4 regions of the Terribacillus saccharophilus genome follow, and region 1 is predicted to be linked to each of the others. Evidence: riboswitches for the same ligand, from Rfam matches in the RefSeq annotation. Region 1 holds a riboswitch; each other region holds the start of a gene.

Evidence for each region. A riboswitch is a leader RNA that binds a small molecule or an ion and turns the genes downstream of it on or off. The one in region 1 is predicted to bind S-adenosylmethionine.
Region 2: another riboswitch for S-adenosylmethionine. It lies ahead of GZ22_RS00320 (homoserine dehydrogenase); the one in region 1 lies ahead of GZ22_RS13195 (methionine ABC transporter ATP-binding protein).
Region 3: another riboswitch for S-adenosylmethionine. It lies ahead of metK (methionine adenosyltransferase); the one in region 1 lies ahead of GZ22_RS13195 (methionine ABC transporter ATP-binding protein).
Region 4: another riboswitch for S-adenosylmethionine. It lies ahead of ssuE (NADPH-dependent FMN reductase); the one in region 1 lies ahead of GZ22_RS13195 (methionine ABC transporter ATP-binding protein).

What each region holds. Positions count from the first base shown of each region.
Region 1 is NZ_CP008876.1:2,615,993-2,624,251, reverse strand. It holds gene GZ22_RS13210 (M20 family metallopeptidase) at 1-666, opposite strand, end outside; gene GZ22_RS13205 (MetQ/NlpA family ABC transporter substrate-binding protein) at 670-1,530, opposite strand; gene GZ22_RS13200 (methionine ABC transporter permease) at 1,536-2,198, opposite strand; gene GZ22_RS13195 (methionine ABC transporter ATP-binding protein) at 2,189-3,214, opposite strand; SAM riboswitch class I at 3,296-3,405, opposite strand; gene GZ22_RS13190 (DUF2268 domain-containing putative Zn-dependent protease) at 3,537-4,508, opposite strand; gene GZ22_RS13185 (GGDEF domain-containing phosphodiesterase) at 4,519-6,855, opposite strand; gene GZ22_RS13180 (alpha-galactosidase) at 6,969-8,259, opposite strand, start outside.
Region 2 is NZ_CP008876.1:56,977-63,896, forward strand. It holds gene GZ22_RS00285 (MFS transporter) at 1-470, shown strand, start outside; gene GZ22_RS00290 (putative quinol monooxygenase) at 535-849, shown strand; gene GZ22_RS00295 (hypothetical protein) at 1,010-1,483, shown strand; gene GZ22_RS00300 (serine hydrolase domain-containing protein) at 1,480-2,478, shown strand; gene GZ22_RS00305 (NUDIX hydrolase) at 2,494-2,985, shown strand; gene GZ22_RS00310 (SDR family NAD(P)-dependent oxidoreductase) at 3,276-4,028, shown strand; gene GZ22_RS00315 (SDR family oxidoreductase) at 4,054-4,836, shown strand; SAM riboswitch class I at 4,944-5,040, shown strand; gene GZ22_RS00320 (homoserine dehydrogenase) at 5,124-6,251, shown strand; gene GZ22_RS00325 (NADPH-dependent FMN reductase) at 6,270-6,812, shown strand.
Region 3 is NZ_CP008876.1:3,394,343-3,402,601, forward strand. It holds gene GZ22_RS16900 (SurA N-terminal domain-containing protein) at 1-110, shown strand, start outside; gene GZ22_RS16905 (DUF6612 family protein) at 146-967, opposite strand; gene GZ22_RS16910 (hypothetical protein) at 1,639-2,169, shown strand; gene ytkD (RNA deprotection pyrophosphohydrolase) at 2,197-2,673, shown strand; gene pckA (phosphoenolpyruvate carboxykinase (ATP)) at 2,720-4,297, opposite strand; SAM riboswitch class I at 4,494-4,599, shown strand; gene metK (methionine adenosyltransferase) at 4,784-5,983, shown strand; gene asnB (asparagine synthase (glutamine-hydrolyzing)) at 6,116-8,023, shown strand; gene GZ22_RS16935 (gamma carbonic anhydrase) at 8,057-8,259, opposite strand, start outside.
Region 4 is NZ_CP008876.1:1,198,757-1,207,015, forward strand. It holds gene mraY (phospho-N-acetylmuramoyl-pentapeptide-transferase) at 1-212, shown strand, start outside; gene murD (UDP-N-acetylmuramoyl-L-alanine--D-glutamate ligase) at 209-1,564, shown strand; gene spoVE (stage V sporulation protein E) at 1,636-2,739, shown strand; SAM riboswitch class I at 2,936-3,042, shown strand; gene ssuE (NADPH-dependent FMN reductase) at 3,210-3,683, shown strand; gene GZ22_RS06125 (cell division protein FtsQ/DivIB) at 4,298-5,080, shown strand; gene ftsA (cell division protein FtsA) at 5,315-6,598, shown strand; gene ftsZ (cell division protein FtsZ) at 6,657-7,826, shown strand; gene spoIIGA (sigma-E processing peptidase SpoIIGA) at 8,001-8,259, shown strand, end outside.

The DNA of each region.
Region 1 (8,259 bases):
CACGCGCACATCCTGCGGTAAATGCTGACGTAATGCATTGATTCCATTGAAAAGCTGAATTACAGCATCCAAAGCATTGATTCCCTTATCTGGCGAGCCGGAAGCATGAGCTGGCTTTCCGTAGAAATGGAAATCAAGCGGATCAACTGCAAGAAAGTCGCCAGTGACACTCGTTCTGCCAGAAGGATGAATAATCAAAGCCGCATCAATTTCCTTCAACAAACCATGCTTCACAAAGCTTCCTTTAGCACTGCCATTCGGGCCGCCTTCCTCAGCAGGTGTACCGAGAACAGCTACACTTCCGCCTGTCTGGTCCAATGTTTCTGCCAAGGCAATACCAGCTGCTGTACTAGTGGTGCCGATAATATTGTGGCCGCACGCATGCCCTATTCCAGGCAGTGCATCATATTCGGCGAGGAAAGCGATACGCGGACCTGGTTTACCGCTATCCTTCAGCGCATAAAATGCTGTTTCATGCCCTGCCACTCCTTTATCTACTTGAAAACCCGCTTCTTCCAGCAATGCAGCAAGTGTTTCGCTGGCGAAAAACTCCTGATTGCCGATTTCCGGTTTAGCATGGATGGCCTGACTTGTCTGGATATACTTTTCCCCATTTGCGTCCAAATGCAGTGCAACTCGGTTTACTTCGGTGACAGATTTACTCATGTTTCATTCCTCCTCCTGTAGTCTTTTCAAATGCTTCTGCAACTCTTCTTTTGGCACATCCACTACGATAGAGCCACCACTTGTATCCTTATCTACAGCTTCCTTCACTGCTTCATCCTGATATAACTCAACAATTTTCTGGTACGTCTCATTATTTTCATCGTCTTTATTTACTGCAAAGACGTTTACAAACGGTGTGATGCTATCATCATTAGCATTCTCCAGATAAATCGGATCTTCTTTCGGATTAAGACCTGCTTGACCTGCAATACCATTATTAATAAATGATACTGCGACATCTGGTAATACACGTGGCGTTTGCTGCGCAACAACAGGTACAATCTCAATGTTCTTCGGATTTTCTACAATCTTGGAAGGATCTCCGAACTGGCCGAAGTCATCCGCTAATTTAATAACGTCAGCTGCTTCCAAAGCTCGCAGCGATCTAGCTTGGTTAGATGGATCATCCGGGATAGCAACCTTGTCGCCTTCCTTCAATTCATCAAGGCTTTCGATTTTCTCTGAATAAGCTCCGATTGGGGCAATGACAGTAGAACCGATTGGCACAATAGTATCACCATTTTCTTTGGCATATTGACTTAAGAAGGCGATATGCTGGAATGAGTTCATGTCAATTTCACCGTTGGCCAACGCTTGGTTTGGCAATGTATAGTCGGAGAATTCCACAAGTTCGATATTGATTCCCTCTTCCTTCGCCTTTTCTTTCAGGATTGGCCATTGGTCACCATCAGACCCTGTCACACCGATTTTAACTGTTTGACTGCCATCTGCTGAACTGCTTCCGCATGCTGCAAGGATAAACAAAAAGGCTAACGAAATGATTCCAAGTAGAGTTTTTTTCATGTCGATCATCTCCTTAAAATTTTTCTTGAAAGTGTATTGCCGACCCATTGGGCAAGCTGGACTAGCACAATTAAAATAACGACTGTAACAATCATGACACTCGTATCAAATCGTTGATATCCATATGTCATCGCCACATGTCCGAGACCTCCACCACCGACAGTTCCTGCCATCGCGGAGAAATCAATCAGACTGATTGTAATGAACGTCAATCCGAGAACGAGCGGACCGAGTGCTTCCGGAATAAGTATGGTATAAATAATCTGAAGCGGACTGGCACCCATAGCCTTGGCAGCTTCGATAACACCCGGATCAATGCTGATGAAGTTGTTTTCCACAACCCGCGCAATACTGAATGCTGCAGCAATGCTCATCGGAAAAATAGCTGCCCACGTCCCGATGGTCGTACCGATCACTTCTCTGGTAAGTGGACTAATCGCAACTAAGAAGATAATGAAGGGAATCGGACGGATAATATTGATTAGAAAATTGATAACTTGATAAAGAAAAGCATTCTCCATAATGTTTCCTTTTCGTGTTACAAAAAGTAAAAGACCGATAACAATGCCGAAAATTGAACCAATCACCAAAGTGACAGCTACCATCAGGATCGTCTGACCAGTTGCTTCAACGATGCGAGGCCAAAAAGTCTGCCAATCTACGCCCATGCTACGTCCACCTCCTCTATTTGTACAATTTCATCCAATTCCTTTACTGCACTAGCCGTTTTTCCTTCTTCACCATCAAAGCTGACAAGTAAATTGCCGTAAAATTTAGCCTGAATCTCTTGGACAGAACCATAGACGATGTTCACGTCAATATCGTGCTTCCTCGTTACCCGGGATAAGATAGGATCGCTTGCTACCTCTCCTTTAAAGATGATCCGGTACAGCTGCTTCCCGCCTTTTTGACGCCACTCATCCAATAATGACGGAGAAGGAAGATCCTGCTGCACGGAGCGGATGAATCGTTTTGTCGTCTGATGGACAGGACTTGTGAATGTATCAAATACTCCTCCTGATTCTATGACCTCGCCATCCTCCATAACAGCAACCTTGTCGCAGATTGATTGAATCACATGCATTTCATGTGTAATCAGTAGAATTGTGATGCCGAATTCCTTATTTACCTTTTTCAAAAGGCGAAGTATCTCTCCAGTTGTATCAGGATCCAATGCTGAGGTTGCTTCATCACAAATTAGAATATCCGGTGAAGTAGCTAGTGCTCTAGCAATACCTACTCGCTGCTTTTGCCCTCCGGACAGCTGTTCTGGATAATCCTTTGCTTTATCTGACAGTCCAACGAAACGGAGAAGTTCTTCTACCCTCTCTTTTATTTTTGCTCGCGGCATTTTTGCCAGTTTCAAAGGATAAGCGACATTACCAGCAACAGTCCGCGAGGTTAAAAGATTGAAATTTTGAAAGATCATCCCTATCCTGCGGCGAACTTTCCTGACCTCAGTTGGGCGAAGACTAGCTAAATCCACCCCTTGCACTTCCACAGCTCCAGCCGTCGGGTTCTCCAGTACATTCACTAACCGCAGCAATGTACTTTTACCAGCTCCGCTGAAACCGATGATGCCGAATATTTCTCCTTCCTCGATTGTCAGATTCACATTTCGGACAGCATGCACCTCCCGTTTTCCGATTGTGAATGTCTTTGATACATCCTTGAACGTTATCATTACTTTTCCTCCCATCAACGCAAAAGAGCCCTCTTTTTCCTTATCCAGAAAAAAGAGGGCTCCACGTATGAAACTTCCCCATTCTCATCTTCCAAACGCTCATAGGCGTTTGCAGGAATTGGCACGGTATTTGTGTAAACCCGTTGCCGAGACGTCATAGGGCCTGATCCCTCGATCTCTCTGGATAAGAATAAAACAAGTATGTAGTTGTAAGATTTGATTACCATGTTATGGGTTTTCCAATCAGATGTCAATTGGTTTTTTGAAAATTCTTTTTCTTGCGGGATTGACCACATAAAAAAGGCTGCAATAGAGCAACCCTTTAATCATAATAAGATGCATATTCGCTTCCTTCATAAATCTCTTCCGGACTGGCAGCCATCCACTCCTCGATCTCTAAATCGGGGTGTCTTTCTAAATACTCAGCAAGAATCTTATAGCCTTCATTATATCCGTAGATGTCAGGGAATACCTCGCTCCCAAACATGATTTCTTCCTTTGCCGCCAAGTTCTCTTCGTCCAAATGTTCTACAGCTTCCCGCCATAGTGCTTTATCATATTCATAGATTTCCCTGTCGAATTCTTTGGGATAAGCAACCTCTTCAAAGAATACAGCTTTCCCTTCGAATACGAGGTGATCCAGCAATGTGTTCCCTTCAGCAACCGCCGGAAACTGTTCAAAAAGGATACTATGATTGTATTCATGGGCCACTGTCGTTACCAGGGTACTATAGTCCATTTCTGCGTTAACGTAAATGGATATTTGTCCGGCTGAATATGCATAACCTAAGTAATCGACACCACTTGCCTCTGTTGTCGGAATCACGCAAACTGTCGTCTCCTCTTCACCCGGCAGGATCGATGCCGAATGAATCAGCGCTTCCTTTACTTGTTCTGTCACTTGCTCTTCATCCATAGTTTCGCTGAGCATTTCCAATTCACCCAATCTGTTAGCATGAGGTTGTTCCTTAAAAACACCAACACTGAACGCATCTGCTTTGGAAGCACCGTCAGCTAAACAGAACTCCATCAACGGCTCAACAAAGGTTTCTGCGTAGGTTTTATAATTATCATATTGCTCAGGGTCACGGTTTACCTTTTCTGCATAGTTCTGCATAAACTGATCTGTTCGGATGATATTGAATACTTGATTTGTATCAGGGTGTGAGAATGTTGTGGTCACATCTTTCACCTCTGCAAGCGGGGGCTGTTCCGGTTTAGATACAACCTCCGAAGACTCTTGACTGCATCCAACAAGACAAACAAGTAATAAAAAGAGAAGTGTTTTTTTCATTTATACCCTCCTATTTCAGCTCCTGCGAACGAAATTCCACTGCCTCCATCGGTTTCCCAATCAGATATCCTTGCACTAATGTACAGCCATTTTCCTTCAGGAATTCAAGCTGTTCCTGTTCCTCCACGCCTTCAGCAATTACGTCCAAATCGAGTTGCTTTGCCATGGCCAAAATAGTTTCCACCAACACTTTATTATTTCGATTGTGCATCATATCGCAGACAAAAGATCGATCGATTTTCAACGTATGAACAGGCAGGCGCTGGATGTACTGAAGAGAGCTGTAGCCTGTACCGAAATCATCGATGCTGATGCGAATACCAAGCTTTTTAATATGCTCCAGAACAGATATGGCATAGGAGTCACAAAACGGGATGTTTTCAGTGATTTCCAGTTCCAGATAAGCAGGATCCATCTCATACTCAAGCAGCGCATCCTCTAATTCGGCAAGAAAATCAGGATGAAGGAATTGATTGACTGATATATTTACAGCAAGACTAATCGGTTCATACCCTTGCGTTTTCCAGCATCGCCATTGCCTGAAAACTTCTCTGATCATCCACTTTCCAAGGGGGATAATGAAACGAGATTCCTCAGCAAGCGGAATGAATGTATTTGGATACAGCAACCCTCGCTCCGGATGCTGCCAACGCATTAATACCTCCGCACCGGAAACAGTTTCTGTATCTAGATAATAAAGCGGCTGAAAGTGAAGGCAGAACTCTCCTCTTTCTAGTCCATACCGCATCTCCTTCTCAAGCTCGAGCTTGGATTGTTCTGCAGGAAGGTACGTTTCATCATAAAATAGCCAACGCTTTCCGTGACTTTTCTTAGCTGCATACATGGCAGTATCCGCCTTAATAGTCAATAGTTTGACATCTTCAGCATGTTGCGGATATAAGCTGATTCCGATACTTGCAGAAACAAATACTTCTTTTCCATGAAGATAAAATACCTGTTCCAGTGATTGAATTAAGTTATATACAGCCTTTTCTATCTTAGGAATTTCGGTAATAGGCAGCAGAATAAGAAATTCATCTCCGCCTTGACGGAACACCTTTGCCCCTGACACGAGATTCTCCTGCAATCGTTCTGCCACCTTTCTCAGCAGCATGTCCCCGGCACCATGATTCATCGTGTCGTTTACCCATTTGAAATGATCCATATCCACAAAGAGCAAGGAAAAGTCGCCTTTATCCGTTGCTACCCATTCTGAAGCTATCCGATCAAATTCACGGCGGTTCGGAAGTCCTGTCAGCGGATCATGAGCAGCCAGGAATTCCGTTCGTTCGATGGAAGCTTCCAATTCCTTATTTTTTTGAAACAGCTCTTCTGTGCGCTCTAGTACCTTACCTTCCAGCTCAAGCATGAGTTTTCTATTCTGGAACATCGTATACATTTGTCGAAAGATGATTAGTAATGTAGAAACGATACAGCCAACCGCTATTAAATCAAATCCGCCGCCTCTGGCTACGATAAGAGCAAGTAAAACCAAAACGCTGATATTGGAAAACCATAGACGTGCCGAAAATAACGGTGTGCTTGCAGGAAGAGATTCCTGCCTGCTCAGTGCATCAAGATCATCCGCAAAGTAAGCTGCACCACCAATGACAAGCAAACTTGCTGTACCGAGCCAGTCAATTGGATGTCCGAAGTAATACATATTTTGTGAACCCAAATACAAAAAGATGGTATCTGAGATCAAGAAGAGCAAAAAGCCAACATAGAGACATGTTAATGCCTTTGACAAGCGCTGATAACTGAGTGCATTGAATACACAAATCAAGAAAAACAGTACAATCAAATCGCCAGCTGGATGACTGATACCGAAAAGCTGGATGATAAATCCATCCTGGGTCAATTGAACCCAAGTTTGCTTCATCAAGAATTCCCAACTTAAACAAGCCGCAGCAACGATAATGATTACAGCATCATAAACAATTTCGTAAATTGTCACTTCTCCCGCTTTTTGTTCAATCAGGTACAGAAATGCAAATAAACAGAAGATAATCGACACATTCCAAAATATATCTGATGCTGCTATCAAAATGTCATTCATTCCAATATGAAAATTATAAAAATAGGAGCTCACTGTGGCTAACAGACAGCCCAGCAGCGTAAAGCATAGAAACAGCCAAAACCGCCGCATTTTCCGCTCAGCTGTTTTATAAGCACGAAAAGCCCAAAATGCCGGCAGACCTGAACCGATGATTGCAAAGAGACCTGAACCTATCGCAAGTTCCCCGGGTTCCTGGCGAAATAGAAATAAATAAACTGCAGAAAAAAGCAGGAATATAAAAACAAAGGTTGTATATGCTTTGATGTTTCTCTTATTTGTCTTCTCCAACAGCTGCCTTCTCTCTTAATAGTTTGAAATAGTAGATAAAGTATACGATAACCAAGCCTCTTTTCCTATACAGCAAAATAAAAAAAGTCGCATTAAAAATGCGACTTTTAATTCTATTCAGCTTTTAGATGCCAGGTATAACTTACGAAGTCCCCAATGAGGTCTGTAGGTATACGAATACCGCTGTACTCCAGTTCATCACCGCTGTATATTTCACTTGTGCCAATGATTCGGTAGTCTTTGGCATCGTCCAACCCTTTCATCCGCAAGGAAGCTAGCGGTGCTGCCGGCTCAGCCAGCACACGATAATAACAGATGAAAGCTTCGGTCTTGTTTTCATTCACAAACATCCAGGCAGTTTCATTACCTTCAAACGGGCTTTTCAATCGGTAAAATTGTCCAAACTGCACGAGTCTGCGGATCTCTTTATAAGAAGTGATCTGCTGTTTGACGATTTCCTTCTCCTCGTTAGTAAGCTTTGTGAGATCTAGCTCGTACCCTAGATTCCCTGCCATCGCGACGTCTCCCCGCATCTCCAATGAAGTAAAACGATGCACTTGATGATTCGGCACATCCGATACATGAGAACCCATAGAGGCAATCGGATAAAGCAGACTTGTACCATATTGGATTTTAAGCCTCTCAACCGCATCTGTATTATCACTTGCCCAAGCCTGCGGCATATAATACAGAATTCCCGGATCATGACGTCCGCCTCCTCCTGAACAACTCTCAAACAGGATCTGCGGAAAACGTGAGGTAATCTCGTCCATCACTTCATAGACGCCAAGAATATGACGATGCGCCGTTTCCCGCTGACGCTCAGCTGGAAGTAAGGCAGAACCAACCTCAGAAAGATGCCGATTCATATCCCATTTCACGTAAGTAATTGGAGCACTTTCCAGGATGTCGGCAACTCGTTTTATAATCTCTTTCCGAACGTCCTGTCGCGAAAAATCAAGTACGAGCTGATCGCGGCTTTCTGTACGATAGCGATCTGGCACATGCAGGCACCAGTCTGGATGCTCCCGGTACAGATCACTGTCTACCGATACCATTTCCGGTTCAAACCAAAGCCCAAATCCCATGCCTAAATCGTTCACACGTTGGGCCAAATCGTCAAGTCCGTTCGGCAGCTTCGTCTTATCAACGAACCAATCTCCCAGTGATGTAGAATCTGAATTCCTTTTTTTGAACCAGCCATCGTCTAATACGAAAAGTTCGATTCCCAGCTCACTGCCAGCCTTAGCGATTCCCTCAATTTTCTCTGCATCAAAATCGAAATATGTCGCTTCCCAATTATTAATCAGAATCGGACGCTCTTTATCTCTGTATTCTCCTCTTACTAAATGCTGCTGATAAAATCCATGCAGCGTTTGCGACATTCCGCCCAAACCATCCGCA
Region 2 (6,920 bases), 930 kb from region 1:
TGAATACGCAATGGATTAGTATTTGCTACTTTATCTTCGGTATTGCTGCTGTTGGCGGAGGTGCCTTTGGAGGCAGTCTGGCAGATAAATTTGGATCTAAAGTAAGTATCATTCTCGTAGTGGCATCATTTGCAATTATCTTATTCCTGCTTCCGTTCTCTACGGTTTCCTTCCCATTATTCCTAGTAGTTATGGTAATCTGGGCTGCATTAAGCTGGAGTCTGGCACCGCCGCTGCAGAACTATATCATTGAGTCGGATGCAGAGACAGCGGGGATACACCAGAGTTTCAACAATTCGGCGTTGCAGATCGGTATTTCATTAGGTTCGTTAGTGGGTGGGCTTGTGAACGGCGCTACATCCTCGATGCAGACGACAGCGCATGTCGGAAGTTTATTAGTAATCTTCTCGTTTGCTTTTGCAGTTTGGTCATTCCGAAGTGTGAATAAGACGGCTTTACGTTCCAAATAGAGGGATTCGTCTAGAACATGTCGTATTTTTCCTTCAAACTGTTTATCACGAAAGGGTGGATTGAATGGGGAAATTCGGCTTGTACGGCAAATTTCTAGTAAATAAAAATGATAGAGATGAATTGAGTTCGATACTGCTGGAGGCAGCAGAGGCAATGGGGCATGTAGATGGCTGTGAGATATATCAGGTCAGCGTGTCTCATGAAGAGCCGCAAGCAGTATATGTATACGAAGTATGGAAGGATGAAGCAGCTCATCAAGCCTCACTTGCTTTAGATGCGACACAAACATTGATCCGACGGGCAAAGCCTCTTATAACTGGGATGGAACGTATCAATACCCTACACACGCTCGGTGGGAAAGGTCTTTCTACTACTTGAAAAGCGGACAACTAAGTTGTCCGCTTTTTTTATTTTCATAGCTGTCCTCCATGAAAGATAGAAATGCGCATATAACCAACCCCATTCATACTTTTTATATCCTGAATATATTTCCAATTATGGTAACATGGTTTGTGAGTGAAGAATAGGGGTCGATTGCATGAGTGTGAAAGGAATGATTGTTGGGGCTGCATTCAGTATCATGGCTGCTGTACTTTGTACATTTATTTTTGGAATTGTTGTCAGCTCTTCATTTCTAATGGCCGCCCCCTCGATAATGTATATCGGGGTATTTCTTCAGGTCATTGTGCCTTTTCTGGTGGTTTTCAGTATTGCTGGAGCGCAATTCAAGAAAATTGACCGAGTCAGGGAAGGGGCTAAATGGGTCATCAGCAGCATCATGGCTTATGTTGTTGTCACTTATGCCGGAACGATTGGTTCCCTGACGACGCATAGGATTGTATGGGGAAATGAACTGGAAAACTTAGCGGTCGGAGATATTATAGTATGGGGATTTATCTACGGATTCCTACTGCTGCCGTTGGCGGCGCCGGTCGGCAGATGGCTGCTTCTTTTACTAGTAGACTGCTGTAAGTATTTTGAAGATTCAAAAGAGGAGGATATTCAAGTATGAGCAGATTAAAGAATAAGTTGGAAAAGGTAGCAAAAGAAATAGATTTCTCTGGTGTGGCATATGTGGAAGGAGATCGGGAAAGCTTTTTCTTCCAAAATGGCTATGCGAATAAGCAAGATAAGCTAGCATTTGATAAGCACACAAGGTTCGGAATAGCTTCTGGAGCAAAGATTTTCACAGCTGTGGCGATAGCAAAGCTAGTAGAGCAAGGACGACTGGATTTTCAGACAAAGTTAACAGATTGTCTCCCAATAGTATTTCCACATTTCCATCAAGACGTTACAATTCACCATCTGCTGACACATACGTCTGGTATACCGGATTATTTTGATGAAGAAGAAATGGATGACTTTGAGGAGTTATGGCAAACATTGCCGATGTACCGGGTTAGATCTGGTGAGGATTTTCTGCCATTATTCCAAGACAAGAAAATGATGTTTTCGCCGGGCGAACGGTTCCATTATAATAACGCAGCTTTCATTGTATTGGGATTAGTAGTAGAGGAACTGGCTGGCGAACCTTTTACGAGCTTTGTCCAAAAGCATATCTTTGAACCTGCTGGAATGACAGAAGCTGGCTATTTTGCATTCGACAAACTGCCGGGGAATACTGCAATCGGCTATATTAAAGAGGAAGAAGAGTATCGTTCCAATATTTATGCGTTGCCGGTAAGAGGCGGTGCGGACGGTGGGGTATATGTGAGTGCTTCTGATATGGCACGTTTTTGGGATGCGCTGACTCAGCATAAGCTTCTGAACGCAGAATTTACTGAGGAACTGCTGAAGCCGCATATCCAAGTAGATGAGGAATCTTCTTACGGATACGGTGTCTGGATAGAAAAAGACGCAGAGAGAATCAAGAAGTATTATGTTGTTGGCTTTGATCCGGGTGTGAGTTTCCATTCGGCTTATTATCCGGAGACTGGACGAAAGGTAGTGGTACCTTCAAACCACGGTGCCGGTCCATATTACATGGTTCAAGCAATCGAAGAATAGGAGGCAGGAAAGCAAATGACGCAGGATTTAACCGTTGATTTAGGAGAACAGATGCTGAATTGCCGGACAGCTGGCATTATCGTAAAGGATAATCATGTGCTGATGCATAAGAACAAGAAGGATCCATTCTGGACGCTGATTGGCGGGCGGATCCAGTTAGGAGAAGACTCAGCGCAGGCTGTGGAACGGGAATTCGAGGAGGAACTTGGTGTCCCTGCTAAGGCAGAACGGCTGTTATGGTCAGTAGAGAACTTCTTTATCTACAAAGGGCGTCCTTATCATGAATTCAGCTTTATTTATTTAATGCAGGATGTTGAAAATAGGCTTCCAGGAACGGGAGAAGTCATCTCTCTTGAAAGCGGGGAGTTCCATTATGAATGGGTTCCTTTAGAAAAAATTGAGGAGCTTCCAATAAAACCTGATTTTCTACGTGGGAAGCTAGTTAATCTCCCATCAGCATCGATGCATCTGATTCATAAAGAGACATTTGTTGCGGAGACAAAATGAAAAGCGGCTATATGCATGGGTATTGCCGGACAAATCCGCTACCCTGATCCTCTCGCACACTACCCCAACTTGATTCGCAACCTGCATTTAATAGGAAACCATGGGCAGCATCACTTCTAACAGTCATAAATATTACTTTTTTATTTAAATGAACATAATAATCGTAAGTGTACAAAAAAGTTTTCTGCACGATTGCAAATCGCTTGCTGTATTTTCTGCAAAGGTGTAAGCTCTTACATGTAGAGTGGGTAAATTAACCTATTTATATCTATTAAAAGGGGGCTTTGCTTATGGGTAGGCATAAAGTAGCAGTCGTCACAGGCGGCGGCAGCGGTCTTGGGCAAGCAGCAGCATTAAGACTAGCAGAAGAAGGTGTCGCAATCAGCGTGGTTGACGTATCTGAGGTAGCTGGTCTGGAGACTGTTCGCTTAGTAGAAGAAAAAGGATCAAAAGCTATATTCGTAAAAGCTGATGTAAGCAAGGCAGAAGAAGTGAAGCATTATGTGGATAAAACGGTCGAGGCATTTGGGACCATTGATATGTTCTATAATAATGCAGGAATCTCCGGTCCTGGTGTGAAATTCGTGGACAACACAATTGAGCAGATCGATATGGTACTAGGAATCAACCTTAACGGTGCCCTTTACGGTCTTAAATATGTATTGGAAGTAATGCTTGCTAATGGCGGCGGTCGTATTGTCAATACATCATCCACAGCAGGTGTTGTCGGTCAGGCAACAGTTGGTACATATTCTGCAACGAAGCATGCGATGGTCGGTATTACGAAGACATTGGCTGCTGAGTATGCTGAGCAAGGAATTGTTGTGAATGCAATTGCTCCAGGTACTACAGAGACGCCGATGGTTCGTGAATACAAAGAGAAGAATCCAGATGCATTTAAAAATGCGACAGAACCGATTCCTCAGAAGCGTCTTGGCCAGCCAGAGGAAGTTGCAGAGCTTGTTACATTCCTATTGACTGGTAAAGCACCTTATATAAATGGTGTAGTTGTGCCGATTGATGGCGGATTTACTGCAATTTAACAAAAACATAAAAGGAGAGATTTCTATGAAACGTTTTGAAGATAAAGTAGTGTTGATTACAGGTGGCGGCTCCGGTTTAGGCCGTTCTGCAGCTTTGCAAGTAGCAAAAGAAGGTGCAAAGCTTTCCCTTGTTGATTTGAGTGAAAAAGGATTAGAAGAAACAAAGCAGGAAGTTCTTGCAGCAGTACCTGAAGCAGAGGTTCTTACAATTGTGGCAAACTGTGCAAATGAATCGGAAGTTGAGGCGTATGTAAAACAAACGGTTGATCAGTTTGGCAAGATCGATAGTTTCTTCAACAACGCTGGTGTAGAAGGAACACAGAATCTAACAGAAGAATATCCTGTAGATGAATTCGACCGCGTTGTAAATATCAACTTGAATGGTGTTTTCTACGGTATGCGTCACGTATTGAAAGTAATGAAGGAGCAAGGCCATGGTTCTGTAGTAAATACAGCTTCTGTAGGCGGTATCCGCGGAATCGGCAACCAGTCCGGCTATGCAGCAAGTAAGCATGGTGTGGTAGGTTTGACGAAGAACTCCGGTATTGAATACGGACAGTTCGGTGTTAGTATCAAAGCCATTGCACCAGGTGCTATCATGACGCCAATGGTTGAAGGCTCCCTTCGTCAAATCGGCGGAGATAACTGGGAAGAGGCAGGCAAGGAATTCGTCAGCGTTAACCCGATGAAACGTTTCGGTAAGCCAGAAGAAGTTGGTTATCTTGTTGCATTCCTTCTCTCTGATCAAGCAAACTTCATCAATGCTACTGTAGTGCCGATTGATGGCGGACAATCTTATAAATACTAATTTTTAGTAAGACAGCGCAGTTTTCTGCGCTGTCTTATTTATTAGAATTTTCTGTTGACGCGTTTTCTTATTCATGCTAAACTCCTTCATAACAAACACATACAAAACTCTTATCAAGAGCGGCGGAGGGACTGGCCCGATGATGCCCGGCAACCTGCAAGTGTAACTTTAACTTGTATAGGTGCTAATTCCTGTAGATGAGAGAAGACACAGTACGGTACATTCGTCTCCCTGTCCTCTCAGGGAGGCTTTTTTTATGCAGAAAATCATTCAAGGGGGTAAAACAGATGGCAGCAGTGAAGATTGGATTGATTGGATATGGCACAGTAGGAAGTGCTGTAGGGAGGACGATCCGCTCCCATCAGGAGAATCTGCAGACAATTTTCGGTAGGGAAGTACAAGTGGCAGGTGTCTTGGTGCGGGAGAAGCAGAAGTATGAACAGCAAGTAACGGACGCCTTGCTGACAGACGATGCAGCGGAGCTTTTCTCTATATCCGACCTTGATGTAATCATCGAAGCTAGTGTCGGTATTGAGCCAGCTTTTAGCTACTTGACTGAAGCAATCCATCATGGCTGTCATATTATCACAGCGAATAAAGAGCTAATTGCCTCACGGGGGGCGGAGCTCAAGCGCTTGGCAAAGGAAAAAGGTGTACGGTTGGAATATGAAGCAGCAGTCGCAGGCGGAGTTCCGGTGATTGGGACGCTGAAGCAGCTTCTCCATATCAACCACGTCGTTAAGGTAGAGGCGATTTTGAATGGCACATCCAATTTTATTCTAACGGAAATGTCCGATAAGGGACTGCCGTTTGAAGAAGCGCTGCAGCTTGCGCAGGAAGCGGGATTTGCAGAAGCTGATCCCGCCAATGACGTTGATGGCTGGGACGCTTTTTATAAACTGATGGTGCTGAGTGATTTGTTATTCGAAGATCAGCCGGACTGGGAGAAAGTTACACGAAAGGGAATCCGCTCAGTTTCCTCACAGGATATCCAAGCCGCTGCAAAACAAGGTTGGAAAATCAAGCATGTTGCGACGCTTGAAAACGCGGGCGGAGAAGTGACTGCATCTGTCGAACCGGTCATCTTAACGGCTGCACATCCTCTGTACAGCGTGGATGGAGTAGATAATGCTGTATGTGTGGAAGGTGACCTTGTTGGCAAACTGAAGCTTCAAGGACCAGGTGCCGGAGCCCTGCCGACGGCAAGCGCCATTGTCGAGGATTTAGCGAATCTTGTTCACCAGCGGAAGGAAATCGAAGTAAAGCGGGTAATCAAATTCACGGAGAAACATGAGGCAGTTCCTTTCGTTCATTTGCCGTCTGGTGAGACTATTCTTCTGCACAGAGAAAACGTTGAATCTGATAGCCATTATTATCGGGTTGCCGCGAGAACACCGGCAAAAGCAGAAGCCTAATACAGGAGGAGAGTTCGGATGACAATCTTATTGCTAAACGGAAGTTTGAATCCTGCATCCACTACTAAGAAGCTGTTGAAACAAGTGCAGACGCTATTGCAAAAGGCCAAATATGAAACCGAGATAATCAATATAGGTGAATTAGAGCTGCCGCTTTTTCACCCGGCCCAGCCGGCTGGAGCAGCAGCTGATTGGCTGCGGGAAAGAATCGATTCGGCGGAAGGACTTGTGATCGGTTCACCTGAATATCATGGCAGCTATAGCGGAGCATTAAAAAACGCAATTGATTATTTTGATAAAGACTTGCTGAAAGGTAAGCCTGTCGGATTGTTAACGAGTACAGGCGGCCTGAAGGGCGGTATTAACACTTTGAATGGATTGCGGACAGTTTTCCGCAGTCTGTCTGCGCATGCAATTCCTCAGCAGCTCGCTGTAAGCCGTAAGGAATTTAAAGATTCTATTCTGGCACCAGACTGTAAAAAAACGCTAGAGCAATTTGTTATTGGGCTAGATGAGGCGTTGCAGCATCAAGCTGTTGCCGCACATATACTATTAAAATAATTTAAATATTTTGAATTTATATTGACGCGTACAAGGATTGCGTATATTCTAATTACCATAAGTTGTATAAATGCTGACTGGACCACCAGAAGCTTTTATTCCCGATCT
Region 3 (8,259 bases), 780 kb from region 1:
ACATCAAGGATCAGTTGAAAGCGACAATGGAACAGCAGAACTTGCAGACTGTTATGCTTGATAAAGTGGACGAGCTCGAGAAAGATGCAGATGTGAAATATAATATTTAAGCAAAAAAGGCACCAGGATATCCTGGTGCCTTTTTTTAGTAAGCTGCAGCTGCTTGATCAGAAATGTCTACTGCGCTTTCTGCTTCAGCTGGAATTTCAATGCTGTCTGTTGCATTGTAGTTTTCATAGTTCATATCCATCAATGCATTGACAGTTGCTTCCTCACCAGCTTCTTCCATTTTCATGACCATATCCAATTTGATGTTCTTCGGATAATTTGTCTCTTTATCAATGGAGATTGTATAGTTGAATTTATCGAAAGTGAAGTTACCCATGCTCTCAAGGCTTTCGCCTGCTGCACCCATCTGCTCTTCCATAAAGCTCATCATTTTATCCTCTGCTACTACTACATCAAGTACATATTCAGTATCAGTTTCAGATACTTTGATACTTTCCGCTAGATCCTTAACTTGCTGAACCTGCTCATCCAAAGGCTGAGCAACTTGATCAGTTCCAAGCGAAGCGCCGATTTCTGATTCAGCATCCATCTTCATCCACATATCAGATGCGGGCTCATACATATAAATCATATTGTCTTTGATATACATATCGAACTGCTGTCCCATGGATTCCATGCTAAGTTTTGAAGAAAGTGGATCCATCACGATAGTACCGTCTGCTGCTGTAGTCATGGTTTGATCCAGTCCGGAAGCTTTGACGTCCATATCCATTGTCATATCCATATCATAGCTATTCAAGTCTTCATTAGCTTCGGCGGATTTTTGCAGAATTTCTTCCGGCGTTGGGCCTTGTTGCTCTTTCCCTTCAGCGTCTGTCGAAGCGCTGTCTGTTCCGCATCCTGTTAAAAATAGTGCTAGTGCTAATACTAACCAGCCAAGGTGTTTTACCGATTTCATCTAATCCCTCCAAAATAATTTGCTTTTCACGGACCCCGTTACCTTATTAGAAACAGAGTATGTCTTATTACTTTAGATGTAAAAAATTAGTCCGTATGGAAAGCTTATCAATTCATTACGTATTTTACATGAATTTGCTTCACAATTTCCTACAAAAAACTACATTCAGTAAGAAGTTACTACGATTTTTTTTCAAATGTTTACAAAAGAGGAGCATAATACCCAGAAGGAAATGAGACGTCAGTACTAGGGAGAAAAAGGTCCACTCTTTTGTTGAAGTGAATTGCCGATCCTTCAATTGTTTTCGACGATTACCATTACTTCGAATGATTTTAGCTTCGGCGATGAATGGTATTAACCAACTTAGATGCAGTTCTTTTTCAAGGCTAAACCTCCAATATTATTTTATTGGCCAGATAGAGAGGATATTAAGTTAGACGTGTTGTATGTATTTCTTCATCAAGCCATTTGTAATTCGTATGCTTATTTCCCTTAAATTTACAAATGAAACTTATCTCTTTTATTTTGGGGGTAACACTTGTAAATAAATACTAAATTGAAGTGAAGTGTCAGAAACCGACAAACAGTAAGAAAATCCTACAAATATTCGGGGTTTTAAAAGCTGGCAGATGAGGAATACCTATAACATGACTACATAAGGAGGACTAATTATGCTTCAACCAACTTGGAAAAAAGCAATAGCTGCTATCATCACGCTCCTAGTCCCATTTACATTCGCGCTATCATACCAATCAGACAATATATCTGCTGTAACAGCTGAACAAGTAAACGCAGAAAAAAATGAGGCTGCCGAGCAGCCGGAGCTTGATAAAGAACAAATTGAACAGCTGACAGCTGCGTTTATGGATAAAGTCACACAAGACATTGATACAAATTACAAAGTTCTAAATTATAATACGAAGGAAGATTTACTAAAAAGTTTTGACGAAGTGGCTACAAGAGATGTAAGCGGACCGATCGTTGATTTTTATTTCACAGAGGAAGAAGATGGCTTGTACATTCTGCCGACTGAGACTCCAGCTTGGTTCAATCCTGATAATTCATACAAAGAGGAAACAGACTCCGATAAGTATGTTACAATTACACAAAGCAATACCGATGATTTGCACGGTAACTATACAATCGAGATCAAATTCTTGTATGACGGAGGCTGGAAGATAGCAGCAGTCAAATACTTGTAGGTTTGATGTGAAGAAGGCAGTGGGAAGATGATTACGTTCAGAGATTACTACAATAATGAAGTGAAGATGTCTTTCGCCGATCATCCATTTTCTGATCATCCTAAACATGTGTGGGTGATTTGCAGATACGGAAGCAGATGGTTGCTCACACGTCATAAGGATCGGGGATTGGAGTTCCCTGGTGGCAAGGTGGAAAAAGGGGAAACGGCAGAGCATGCGGCTTTGCGGGAAGTAATGGAGGAGACTGGCGGTGTAGTCCAGCAATTGAAGTATGTCGGTCAGTACTTCGTAGCAGGCAAGGCAGGGCATATCGTAAAGAACGTCTATTATGCCATCATCTCAGAACTGAAGAAGAAATCCAATTACATGGAAACATATGGACCGGTTCTGGTCGAAAAGTTCCCTTCCCATCTGGCGCAGCATGCTGAATACAGCTTTATGATGAAAGATAAGGTGCTGCCTAGTGCATTGCATCATATAGATAAGTTTGAAAAGACAATGTAACAAAACTGCCCCGAAGCTAATAACAGCTTTCGGGGCAGTTCTTTTTTTACTTATATAATGGTCCGGCTTGGCGGACGGCATCATCGATGAAATCAAATTTTGAAAAGTTCTGATGGAATTTCACCGAAAGTTCTTGTGCCGTCGATTTGTAAGCGGCTTTGTCTTCCCATGCATTCTCCGGCATAAGTAGCTCTGCTGGGACGTTTGCAATGGAAACAGGAACATGCAGACCGAAAATTGGATCTTGAGTAGTTTCTGTATCACGCAGTTCTCCGCTGAGGGCAGCCTGAACCATGGATCTTGTATAGGCAAGCTTCATACGGGAACCAGTATGGTAGTCTCCGCCAGTCCAGCCGGTATTAACGAGATACACCTCGGCTTGATGTTCACTGATTTTTTCGCCGAGCATCTCTGCATAAACAGAAGGTGCCAGCGGCAGGAAAGGAGCACCGAAGCAAGTCGAGAACGTAGCTTCAGGTTCTGTTACGCCGCGCTCTGTTCCGGCAAGTTTGCTCGTATATCCGCTTAGGAAGTGGTACATCGCCTGTTCGGTTGTTAATTTACTGATTGGCGGCAACACGCCAGTAGCATCTGCGGTCAGGAAAACGATTGTTTTTGGATGACCAGCTAAGCTCTTGGACAGGCTGCCCTTGATGTAATCAATCGGGTAAGCTGCACGCGTATTTTCTGTCACAGAACCATCATCATAGTTACAAATGCCAGCTTCATCAACAGCTACATTTTCAAGAATTGTACCGAATTTGATGGCGCCATGAATTTCTGGCTCTTTTTCAGCTGACAGATTGATGCATTTAGCATAACAGCCGCCTTCAATATTGAAAATGCCATCAGGAGACCAGCCATGTTCGTCATCTCCGATCAGAGGTCTGTTCGGATCAGCGGATAGCGTAGTTTTACCTGTTCCGGATAAACCGAAGAAGAGGGCTGTATCACCATCAGTTCCTACGTTAGCAGAGCAGTGCATTGGCAGGATTTCCTGCTGCGGCAAGAGGAAATTCATTACGGAGAAAATGGATTTCTTCATTTCTCCAGCATATTCCGTACCGCCTATCACGATTACGCGCTGTTTGAAGGAGACGATGACAAATGCTTCTGAATTAGTACCATCGACTAACGGATCTGCTTTTACACCAGGAGCAGAGATGACAGTGAATGCAGGTTTATGTGCAGCCAGCTCATCTTCGCTCGGACGAATGAACAATTGATGAGCAAATAAATTGTGCCAAGCGTATTCATTAATTACTTGTATAGGAAGATGGTAGCGTTCATCAGCTCCGGCAAAACCTTGGAATGAGAATACTTCTTCTTGTGCCTGTAAGTAGTCGACGACTTTACCTAATAAGTGCTCGAATGTTTCTTCGCTGATAGGCTGGTTGACTATTCCCCAGTCTACTTTGTTTTCGGAAAGCTCGTCTTTAACGATGAATTTATCCTTTGGTGAGCGGCCTGTATATTTTCCAGTCGCAGCTCGTAAAGCACCAGTCTTTGTCAAACGAGCTTCCTGGCGGGACAATGCCGCCTCCGTCAGCTGAGCCGCGGATAGGTTTTTTCTTACATTGGATTGGGAGCGCATTTCTTCTAGCGCTGTTAACGCGTGCATCATTCGCATCTGGATCCCGCCTTTTTTTAGAAGTTTTAAATTAGTATAACACATTAAGATATTAATACATACTATTATAAAATGCAATCAATAAGTGCGTGCTTTATTAGTAAATAATCCCGAGAGTTTTAGTCGGTATTTACATGATTTTGTTGACTTCTGGAGGCTGTTCCGATAACATAGTTGCGAACGGAAAACACTCTTATTCAGAGTAGGCGGAGGGACAGGCCCTAAGAAACCCGGCAACCGTCACATTTTGTGAAATGGTGCTCAACCTGAGCAAGGGATACCTTGAACGATAAGAGAGGGAATAAGCCAGCCTTCTGTTATGATGGAAGGTTTTTTTCATGTAACGGCTTAATAACTGAAAAAGAGCAATACTATTGATAGTGCTCTTTCAACCTTCACCCATTATCAAGTTTCTTAATAACATACCTTGGAAAGAGTAAAACTTCCGTATTAATCGTAGTTGAAGGGGGATTTGGCAGAATGACTGCTAATCGTCGATTATTTACCTCAGAATCCGTTACTGAAGGTCATCCGGATAAAATCTGTGACCAGATCTCGGATGCTATATTAGATGAAATCCTAGCTAAAGATCCGAATGCCCGTGTTGCTTGTGAAACGACAGTTACGACTGGTCTTGTACTCGTTGCAGGTGAAATTACAACAAGCGCTTATGTAGATATCCAAAGCATCGTGCGTAAAACAATCAAGGAAATTGGTTATACACGTGCGAAATATGGCTTTGATGCTGATACATGTGCTGTATTGACAGCAATCGATGAGCAATCTCCTGATATTGCAGGCGGTGTCGATCAGGCGCTTGAGGCTCGTGAAGGGCTGATGACGGATGAAGAAATCGATGCAATCGGTGCAGGTGACCAAGGATTGATGTTTGGTTATGCAAGCAATGAAACACCGGAGTATATGCCGCTGCCAATTTCATTGGCGCACCGTCTATCCAAGCAATTGGCGAAGATACGGAAAGATGAAACTGTCGATTACTTGCGCCCGGATGGGAAAACACAAGTAACAGTAGAATATGATGAAAACGATCAACCTGTACGGATTGATACGATTGTCATCTCCACACAGCATCACCCAGAAGTGGAGCAAGTTCAGATTCATTCCGATTTGAAAGAGCTTGTTATCAAACCTGTCGTTCCAGCTGAATTGCTGGATGAGAATACAAAGTACATCATCAACCCGACGGGACGATTCGTTATCGGCGGGCCACAAGGTGATGCAGGTCTGACTGGACGTAAAATTATCGTTGATACGTATGGCGGTTATGCTCGTCACGGCGGCGGTGCATTCAGCGGAAAAGATGCTACAAAAGTAGATCGTTCCGGTGCTTATGCAGCACGTTATGTTGCGAAAAACATCGTGGCAGCAGGTCTTGCTGAGAAATGTGAAGTACAGCTTGCTTATGCGATCGGTGTTGCTGAACCAGTTTCCATCAGTATAGATACTTTCGGAACAGGTAAAGAGTCCGAAGAAGCATTGGTGAAAGCAGTACGTCATTTATTCGACCTTCGTCCTGCCGGCATCATTAAAATGCTGAACCTACGTCAGCCAATCTACAAAGATACAGCTGCATATGGTCACTTTGGACGTACAGATAAAAACTTCCCTTGGGAGCAGACTGACAAAGCAGTACAGCTGGAAAGCTATACATTTGCATAAGCTGCTTGAAGGCAAGAGCGTTAACTTCGCTCTTGCTTTTTTTGTGTCGGCACCCATAATCTCCCTTCAAGAACCGAATTGTTTTATGCTATAATTAATGGCTAGAAGTAATGAAAGAGAGGCTAACATTAAATGTGTGGTTTGATTGGCGTAATCAGAAAAAACGTAAAACAATTAACGCAAGCTGATAAGGATAAATTCAAACAACAGAACAACATCATCACGCACCGCGGTCCGGATGATGAAGGATATTATCATGACGAACATGTCTCATTCGGTTTCCGCCGCTTGAGTATTATCGATATCGAGGCTGGTGTTCAGCCATTAAGCTATGATGATGAAAGAATCTGGATGGTTTTCAACGGGGAAATCTACAACTATGTAGAGCTTCGTGAAGAATTGCTGAAAAAAGGCGCTGAGTTCAAGACAGAATCCGACACCGAGGTCATCGCAGCGATGTACCATACATACGGGACGGAAGCATTCAAAGAGCTTCGCGGTATGTTCAGCATTTTGCTATGGGATAAAGAGAAGAAGACACTTTTCGGAGCACGTGACCCATTTGGTATTAAACCACTCTTCTATAAAGAGACAGATGATGAGATTTTCTTCGCATCTGAGAAGAAGAGCATCACTCTTCTGGAAGAATCAGAGACAGTCGATACAGAAGCGCTGCAGCATTATTTGAGCTACCAGTATGTACCGGAACCGTTCACGATGACAGAAGGTATTAAGAAAGTTGAACCTGGTCATTACTTCGTGAAGCGTGAAGGTGAACCGATAGAATTCCATCGTTACTGGCATGCGACATTCTCACCGAAAATCATGGACAAGCAAGCTTGGATCACTCGTATCCAGGATGTTCTTCATGATTCCGTAAGCAAGCATATGCGAAGTGATGTTCCGGTTGGTTCCTTCCTTTCTGGTGGAATTGATTCTTCCATCATTGTAGCCATTGCGAAGCAATTCAATCCGAATTTGAAGACATTCTCTGTCGGTTTTGAACGTGAAGGATTCTCCGAAGTGGATGTGGCGAAAGAAACAGCTGAGAAACTCGGCGTAGAAAACTATTCCCATATCATTACACCTGAAGAATACTTAGAAAAACTTCCGAAAATCATGTGGCATATGGATGATCCATTGGCGGATCCATCTGCTGTGGCACTTTACTTCGTTGCAAGGGAAGCTAGCAAACATGTAACGGTTGTACTTTCCGGTGAAGGTTCGGATGAACTATTCGGCGGATACAATATCTACCGTGAACCTGAGTCCTTGCGCATGTTCGATAGTATTCCAGGACCTGCAAAAGCACTGCTTGCAAGAGTAGCTAAAATATTGCCTGAAGGTGTACGCGGTAAGAGCTTCCTAGAGCGTGGTACAACACCATTGAAGGATCGTTATATCGGTAATGCTAAAATGTTTGAGGATGCAGACAAGCTGAAGCTTTTGAAAACATACAATGATGCGGTCCACTACCAGCAGATCACAGCTCCATTGTATGAGAATGTGAAAAAAGAATCGCTTGTTGATCAAATGCAGTATATCGACATCCATACTTGGATGCGCGGAGACATTCTCTTAAAAGCAGATAAGATGACAATGGCACATTCACTCGAGCTTCGTGTACCATTCTTGGATAAAGAAGTATTCCGTGTTGCCCGCGAGATTCCGGAAGATTTGAAAATCGCCAACAACACAACGAAGAGCTTACTTCGTGAAGCAGTAGAAGGTATTGTACCGGATCATGTTTTGCATCGTAAAAAACTTGGTTTCCCAGTACCTATGCGTCACTGGCTGAAAAATGAATTGAATGGGTGGGCGAAGACACTCATCCATGAAAGCCAAACAGACCATCTTTTGCATAAAGACTATATCCTGAATCTGTTAGATGCACATTGTCAAGGTAAAGGGGATTACAGCCGTAAAATCTGGACTGTACTTGCCTTCATGCTATGGCATCAGATTTACGTTGAACGTAAGTATGACTTTGCGGAATTCCAAAAAGTCGACAGAGTGGAAAGCAAACTGCAGACCACATAATAAGAAAGCCGTTCCTGTGAGAGGAACGGCTTTTTATATTGTTTCTTTATACTGTTTACTTTTCTTAATATACTCCATTCGTATACGCTCCATGTCTTGGAAATCAGCTTCAGTCAAATCACGTATTACTTTGGCAGGTCTGCCGAATGCGAGTTTGCCGGAAGGAATCGTCTTGCCTGGAGGAACTAGGGAACCTGCGCCTACATAAGCACCGTCCTCGATAACCGCACCATCAA
Region 4 (8,259 bases), 1.4 Mb from region 1:
TTGTCATCGGTGGTGTTTTCGTTATCGAGACACTTTCAGTAATGATTCAGGTTATTTCTTTCAAAACAACTGGAAAACGGGTATTCAAGATGAGCCCGCTTCACCATCACTATGAACTGTCCGGTTGGTCTGAATGGCGTGTTGTAACGACATTCTGGGCTGTAGGACTGTTATTCGCTGTCATCGGTGTATACATGAAGGTGGGATTATGATGAGTGATTTTGAAACCAAATTCCCATATCAAAACGTGCTTGTACTAGGTTTGGCTAAAAGTGGATTCGCTGCTGCCAGCACATTGCTTGCCCATGGACGCAATGTCCGGGTAAGTGATTTGAATGCATCGAATCAGGAAGAATTGGTCCAAATTCTAGAGCAAAAAGGTGCTCAAGTGAAGCTTGGCGTGCAAGAAGTAGAACTTCTGGAAGGTATTGATGTTTTGATCAAGAACCCAGGAATTCGTTATGAGAATGTTATCGTACAAACTGCAATGGAAAGAAATATTCCAGTTCTGACGGAAGTGGAACTTGCTGGTTTGCTTCATAAGGGCACTTTGATCGGTATTACTGGATCAAATGGTAAGACTACGACGACAACGCTTGCTTATGAGATGTTAAAAGAAAGTCAGGTAAGTACGTACGTAGCGGGGAACATCGGTACAGCCGCATCCGAAGTTGCCGACAGGACAACAGAAGATGACCGGCTTGTTTTGGAGCTTTCATCTTTCCAGCTCCAAGGTATTGATCAGTTCCGTCCGAATATAAGCGTTATGCTGAACATTTTTGAAGCGCATTTGGATTATCACCATTCTCTTGAAAACTATGAACAAGCGAAAGCGAATATTTTCCGTAAACAAGATGCAGGTGACTATCTTGTTTATAATGCGGAAGATGAGAGACTTCGTGACATAGTTAAAGCAGCAAAAGCAACACTTGTTCCTTTTTCTGGGTCAAGAAAGCTGGAAGATGGTGCATGGTATGATGATACACATGTGTATTTCAAAGATGAACCGATTGCAGCAATGAAAGACATCTTGCTTGTCGGAGGCCACCAGCTGGAGAATATACTGGCTGCCTTAGCTGCTGCTAAGCTGGCCGGAGCAACTAATGAAGGTATTCAGCAAGTATTGAAGACTTTTTCAGGCGTTGAGCATCGGTTACAGTACATCAAGCACATCAATGGCCGTGCATTCTATAATGATTCAAAAGCTACTAATATCTTGGCAACTTCCAAAGCATTATCCTCGTTCGATCAGCCGATTATCCTGCTTGCAGGCGGTTTAGATCGCGGTAATACGTTTGAGACACTTGTTCCGTTCATGGAACATGTGAAAGCATTGATCGTCTTCGGTGAAACAGCTGAAAAATTGCGAGAGACTGCTTATATGGCTGGGATCGAGCTTATCGAACATGCGAAGGATGTCAAAGAGGCAGCTGAAATTGCATATCGCATCTCTGAGAGCGGCGATGTGATTATGCTATCTCCAGCATGTGCAAGCTGGGATCAGTACCGAACATTTGAAGAAAGAGGAGACATGTTTATCGAAGCGGTACATACATTAGAGTAGGGGCTTGTCCTGCTCAGCCGCTTCGCTGCATGCGGACCCCCAATTCCAATCCAAGGAAATGGGGTTTTTCTTTGCGTAAATCTAATCTTCCGAAGACGGACTGGCTATTGCTCTTTTCTATCGGTGGCCTGCTGACAATCGGTATCATCATGGTGTATAGTGCTTCTGCTGTATGGGCGGAATATAAATTTGACGATAGCTTCTTTTTTGCCAAACGGCAGCTATTGTTCGCCGGTGTTGGTTTAGGAGCTATGCTGGTCATTTCCAGATTGCATTATGAGATTTGGCGAAAATATGCGAAGGTTTTACTTTTGATTTGCTTTGTTTTGCTCATTGCCGTATTGATTCCCGGCGTCGGATTGGTCCGCGGTGGTGCGAGAAGCTGGATTGGGGTAGGGGCTTTCAGTATCCAGCCTTCTGAATTTACTAAGCTAGGCTTGATCATCTATTTAGCTGTATATCTTTCGGCCAAGCAGAAATATATAACTTCCTTGAAGCAAGGATTTCTGCCTTCGCTCCTGCTCGTTTTTACAGCTTTCGGTATGATCATGCTCCAGCCGGATCTTGGAACTGGTGTGGTACTTGTACTTACTTGTATGGTGATGATTTTAGTGAGCGGAGCCAGAATCTCACACTTCGTTGGTCTGGGCATTTTAGGACTAGGTGCTTTCGCAGCGCTTATCTTGTCTGCGCCATATCGTATTCAGCGTATTACAGCCTTTCTGGATCCGTGGGAAGACCCTTTAGGGGAAGGATTTCAGATCATACAATCATTATATGCGATCGGTCCTGGCGGATTAATGGGACTGGGCTTAGGCAACAGTCTGCAAAAATTCTTCTACTTGCCAGAGCCACAGACGGATTTCATCTTTGCCATTCTAGCAGAGGAGCTCGGGTTTATCGGCGGCGCAGGTGTTATGCTTCTCTTCCTGCTGTTTCTGTGGCGAGGCATCCAAGTTGCACTACGGGCGCCTGATGGCTTCAGCAGTCTGCTGGCATTAGGTATCACCGGTATGATCGCTATCCAATGCATGATTAATATCAGTGTTGTTATAGGGTTGATTCCAGTTACCGGTATTACGTTGCCGTTTTTAAGCTACGGTGGGTCTTCTCTTACACTTACGCTTAGCTCTGTCGGTATCCTATTGAATGTCAGCAGGTATAGTAAGCTTTGAAAACTTTTGTGGGAGTCGCATTTTTAGATAGGCACCTAAGACGGTATGTAATGAGGCCGTGTTAATATCGTACAGAAGACTATTCTCACATTAGTAGCATGCTAAACACGAAAAAAACATCATATTTAAAATTTTTAGATAATTGTTATTGACTTTTTTATGTAAGGCACGTAATATTGTAGACAATTTCATACAGTTCTTATCAAGAGAAGCCGAGGGACTGGCCCGACGAAGCTTCAGCAACCTCTGACTATGTCAGAAAGGTGCTAAATCCAGCAAGATTAAATTCTTGGAAGATAAGGGTGCGGGCGATTATACCAAGCTCTCTTTTCTTCGGAAAAGAGAGCTTTTTTCGTTTAATCACTTTATTACATAAAAAAGGAGAATGACAAATTGACAGACATAATTATTCTTTCAGGAAGTCCATCCAAAATTCTAGGTCGCAGCTGGCAGCTAACTTTGCCGGAAAACTGGCTGCGGATCAAGGCTTAACCGTTAAGGAAATTAGTGTTACCGATTTTGCGCCTGAGGATTTGATTTTTGCAAGGTTCGACAGTCCTGCAATTGTGGAAGCAGGTAAAGCTGTCAGCAGTGCCAAAGGATTAATCGTTGCTTCTCCTGTATACAAAGCAGCTTATACCGGCGTATTAAAAGCATTACTTGATTTATTGCCTCAGAACGCGTTTAAGAATACACCGGTACTTCCAATCATGACTGGCGGAAGCCCTGCGCATTTGCTAGCGATAGATTATGCGTTAAAACCCCTGATTGCAAATCTAAAGGGAGAGTCTTTGCAGGGAGTGTATTTGTGCGACCATCATATAAATAAGGAGAACCCCGATCAGCCAGTTGCAGACGAAGAAACTGGTGTAAGAATTAAAACGCAAACGAATCAGTTTGTTGAGGCAATACGCCGAAATCATGCTGTCAGCAGTGTAAAGTAAAGGTGGCTAATAAGTAATACAAGTGGTTAAGATATAAATTTGGTTAATTGGGTTTCGTGGGTTGCTAAAGCGGGTAATATAATCAAGCTTTCCAAGAGTCCTGCCTGTGAAATACTTTTAAAACAGATTTATCAGGTATCTGGAACGATTTGAGGGAAGAAACCTCTTGATAGGAGGTTTCTTTTTTCTGTACTATAATTCTCCAGGTTAAGCCCTTGTTAACACATGTACATAACGAGTAACACACTCTGCCTCATCCCATTCTGAGTCCGATCTGTACGTATTTGGATTTGGCAGAGAGAAGATCTGGATATTTTTACCGATATAAAAAACAGGGGTTGACCGACAAAACAAAGCACATTAGTACGAATGTAATGGTAGAATGGGAGAGAAGAATAGCAGAGACAGAATGAAAGAAAAAGAAGTTTTCATTTCTTGACCCATTGAAGAAGGAAATTTGCGGCTTCTTATGTAATTAGGTAAAGAAACCTTTTTAAAAAGCGGATTATTTACAATTTGTTGGTTACTGACTCTTTCCGCTAAATGAATGTGTTATAATTTTATAATTACAATACAAGCAGTTTTTCGACTGTACAGCATAGGAAGAAGAGGAAATGAGCGAAAAAAAGAAAATTGTTTCCATCGAAGACCGTATCCCGAAATTAAAACAAGCGAGAAAGAAAAAAGCGAATAGACGACTTGTATTCTACTTGTCTATTTTCTTCGTACTAATCTTCATCATTGTGTATTTGCAATCGCCATTAAGCAATATTCACCGTCTTGAAGTGGAAGGAAATGAATTTCTGCCTAAAGAAACTATTATTCAAAGCAGCGGACTGACTACTTCAGATAATATGTGGCGAATTGATAAGGACGAAGCAATTAAGCGAATAGAAGAAAATGAAGAAGTAGAAAAGGTATCAATAAGCCGAGGCTTTCCTGCCACTGTCACGATCAAAGTGACGGAGCTTGGGAGAGTAGGGTATTTGCAGCAGGCTGATAGTTATCGCGCGCTGCTTACCAATGGCAGTATTTCTGAGAAGAAATGGGATCAGCCAAACTCGGATGCCCCGACACTCTATGGTTTTTCTGATGATAAGTATCTAAAAGAAATGGCAGAAGAGCTTGGCCAGCTGCCAGCTTCTATAACCGGTCTCATATCTGAGATACATTATAAGCCGACAGAAGACAATCAATTCGTCATTCAATTATTCATGAACGATGGCAGGGAAGTACAAGGAACGATCCGCACCTTCGCCACAAACATGGAGGCGTATCCTAGTATTGCGGCGCAGCTTGACCCAGAAGTCGATGGTGTACTCCATATGGGAGTTGGTACCTATTTCGAGCCTGCCGAGAAGGAAAAAGAAGAAAGCGAACAAGAAGAAGGCCAATAAGCAGAAATTCATGGTATTTTGTCAGTTTATGTAGAATAAACGGGCTATATGCGGTATAGTCGAATCAAATACGAGTATATTAGGCTAAATTCTTACAGAATGTCGCTTTTTAGGCAAAAATTCTCGTGAAATTTGTTATAATTATGCGTGTCTCAATACTAAGGTTAATTTATGAAATGAAAAATGTAAAAACAATGCTGGGCGACATGTCTCTAGGATTAGGAGGTGCCTTACGTGAACAACAGTGAAATTTTAGTCAGCTTAGATGTAGGAACATCAAATATTAAAGTGATTATAGGGGAAGTATTTCAGGATTCCCTTAACATAATCGGTGTCGGTACGGCAAAATCGAAAGGCCTGAAAAAAGGCGCCATCGTCGATATCGATCAAACTGTCCAATCAATTCGTACTGCTGTTGAACAAGCAGAGCGGATGGTCGGCATGCAAATCGAACGTGTAGTCGTCGGTGTTAATGGTAATCAGATTCAACTGCATCCATGTCATGGTGTGGTGGCTGTATCCAGTGAAACCAGAGAGATAGACGATGAGGATATTGCACGTGTACTTGATGCGGCACAGGTTGTGTCCATCCCGCCTGAACGTGAGATAGTCGATGTGGTTCCAAAACAGTTCATCGTAGATGGATTGGACGGTATCAATGACCCTCGTGGCATGATCGGTGTACGATTAGAAATGGAAGGGACAATTATTACTTGTTCCCGCACAGTCTTACATAATCTATTGAAATGCGTAGAAAAAGCCAACTTAGAAGTGATGGATATATGTCTGCAGCCATTGGCTGCAGGGGCTGTCGCCCTTTCAGAGGATGAAAAGAACCTTGGTGTCGGATTGATCGACATCGGCGGAGGCAATACGACTGTCTCTGTGTTTGGCAATGACCAGCTAATGGCGACTAGTGTCGTTCCTCTTGGTGGCGAAAATATTAGCAAAGATATATCTATCGGGCTGAAGACTTCCTCTGAACAAGCGGAAGAAATCAAAATTGGATATGGACACGCTTTCTACGATGATGCCAGGGAGGAAGAGACTTTCGAAGCGTCGATTATCGGCAGCAACAAGAAACAAAACTTCTCCCAGCTTGATGTCGCGGATATTGTAGAAGCCCGTGTTGAGGAGATATTTGCATACGCCGACAATGAAATCAAGCGCATGGGATTCCCGGAACTCCCGGGCGGCTATGTCCTCACTGGAGGAACATCCATGATGCCAGGTATGCTTGAACTGGCTCAAGACTGCTTCCAAGCGAATGTAAGACTAGCAATCCCGGATTACTTAGGAGTGCGGGAACCGCAGTTTACAAGCGCCGTTGGAATCTTGCAATTTGCCTATCGGAATGCGAGAATACAAGGGAAGGAGATCTTCTCTGCTGTAACAGAGGGAGACTTCGATGAGCCGGAAAGAAGACCGGCGAAACCTGCTAAATCAGAAAAGAAAAAAGGCGAAGAAAAAAAGAAAGAATCAGGTATTGCTAACCTGTTCAAGTACTTTTTCGATTAAGACAGACACGTCAGCTCGATTAAAGGGAAAGACGGTTTGTAAATAGGAGGACGTTAAGATGTTAGAGTTTGACACAAATATGGAAACATTAGCGACAATAAAAGTCATCGGCGTCGGCGGAGGCGGAAGCAACGCCGTCAACCGAATGATCGAACATGGCGTCCAAGGCGTGGACTTCATCGCAGTGAACACAGATTCACAGGCACTGAATCTATCTAAAGCAGATGTTAAAATGCAAATTGGTGCGAAACTAACTCGCGGACTTGGTGCTGGTGCCAACCCGGAAGTAGGTCGCAAAGCAGCAGAAGAAAGCAAAGAACAAATCCAGGAAGTTCTTCAAGGAGCTGACATGGTATTCGTTACAGCAGGTATGGGCGGCGGAACTGGTACAGGTGCTGCACCAGTTATTGCACAGATTGCCAAAGAGCTTGGCGCTCTAACAGTCGGAATCGTTACACGTCCTTTCTCTTTCGAAGGGCGTAAACGTCAGACACAGGCTCTAGCTGGAACAGATGCGTTAAAGGGCAGCGTAGATACACTTATCGTTATCCCGAATGACCGCTTGCTTGAAATTGTTGATAAAAACACACCGATGCTTGAGGCATTCCGTGAAGCGGATAATGTCCTTCGTCAAGGTGTACAAGGTATTTCCGAATTAATTGCTGTTCCTGGTTTGATCAACGTCGATTTTGCCGACGTGAAAACGATCATGGCAGATAAAGGATCAGCACTAATGGGTATCGGTATTGCAACTGGTGAAAACCGCGCAACTGAGGCTGCGAAGAAAGCTATCAGTTCTCCGTTATTAGAGACTTCTATTGATGGAGCACACGGTGTTCTTATGAATATCTCCGGGGGCACAAACCTAAGCCTGTATGAAGTACAGGAAGCGGCTGATATCGTAACGAGTGCAGCTGACCAGGAAGTGAACGTAATCTTCGGTTCAGTTATCAATGAAGATTTGAAAGATGAAATCGTCGTGACTGTAATTGCGACAGGTTTCGATGAAGCTCAAATCCAGCAAGCTATGAATGCTCCTCGTCCGAAAGCACGTCCGGCAGAGAAGGAAACTCGGGAGCCGCAGCAGCCAGCAACTTCTGAAAGAAGAAGAGAGCGGGAAGAACTGCGCCGAGAAACACCATCTCCACAGCAGCAACAGCCGCGTAAGCAGGAAGAGGATACATTGGATATCCCGACATTCCTACGCAATCGCAACCGCAGAAAATAAGTAAAAAGGATAGCATCCTATGATGCTATCCTTTTTTTTATGCCAAGAAATGTTAGACAAATTAGGCGGAAAATACATAAAAATAGTGCGCTGCTGCGTGCATAAACTGACAGCATTTGAATCTACTCTCCGTTATACTAGCTTCATCTATTAAAGGAGAAGGGGTTAGCTGACGTGACAATCTATCTGGATGCAGTCTGGACACTCAATCTTTTTTTGGACTGGCTGCTGTTATTATGCACGCAAGCAATTGCAAGGTTGCAAGTACCCAAGCTTCGTATATTTGCAGGCGCCGTTGTTGCTTCACTCATTGTTCCAGTAACAGTCTATTTTCCAGACAGCTTTCTGGCCCACCCGGTAGGGAAATTACTTTTTTCCATGCTAATCATCTGGACTGCTTTCGGATTCCGGTCTGTCACCCGTTTTCTTAAAA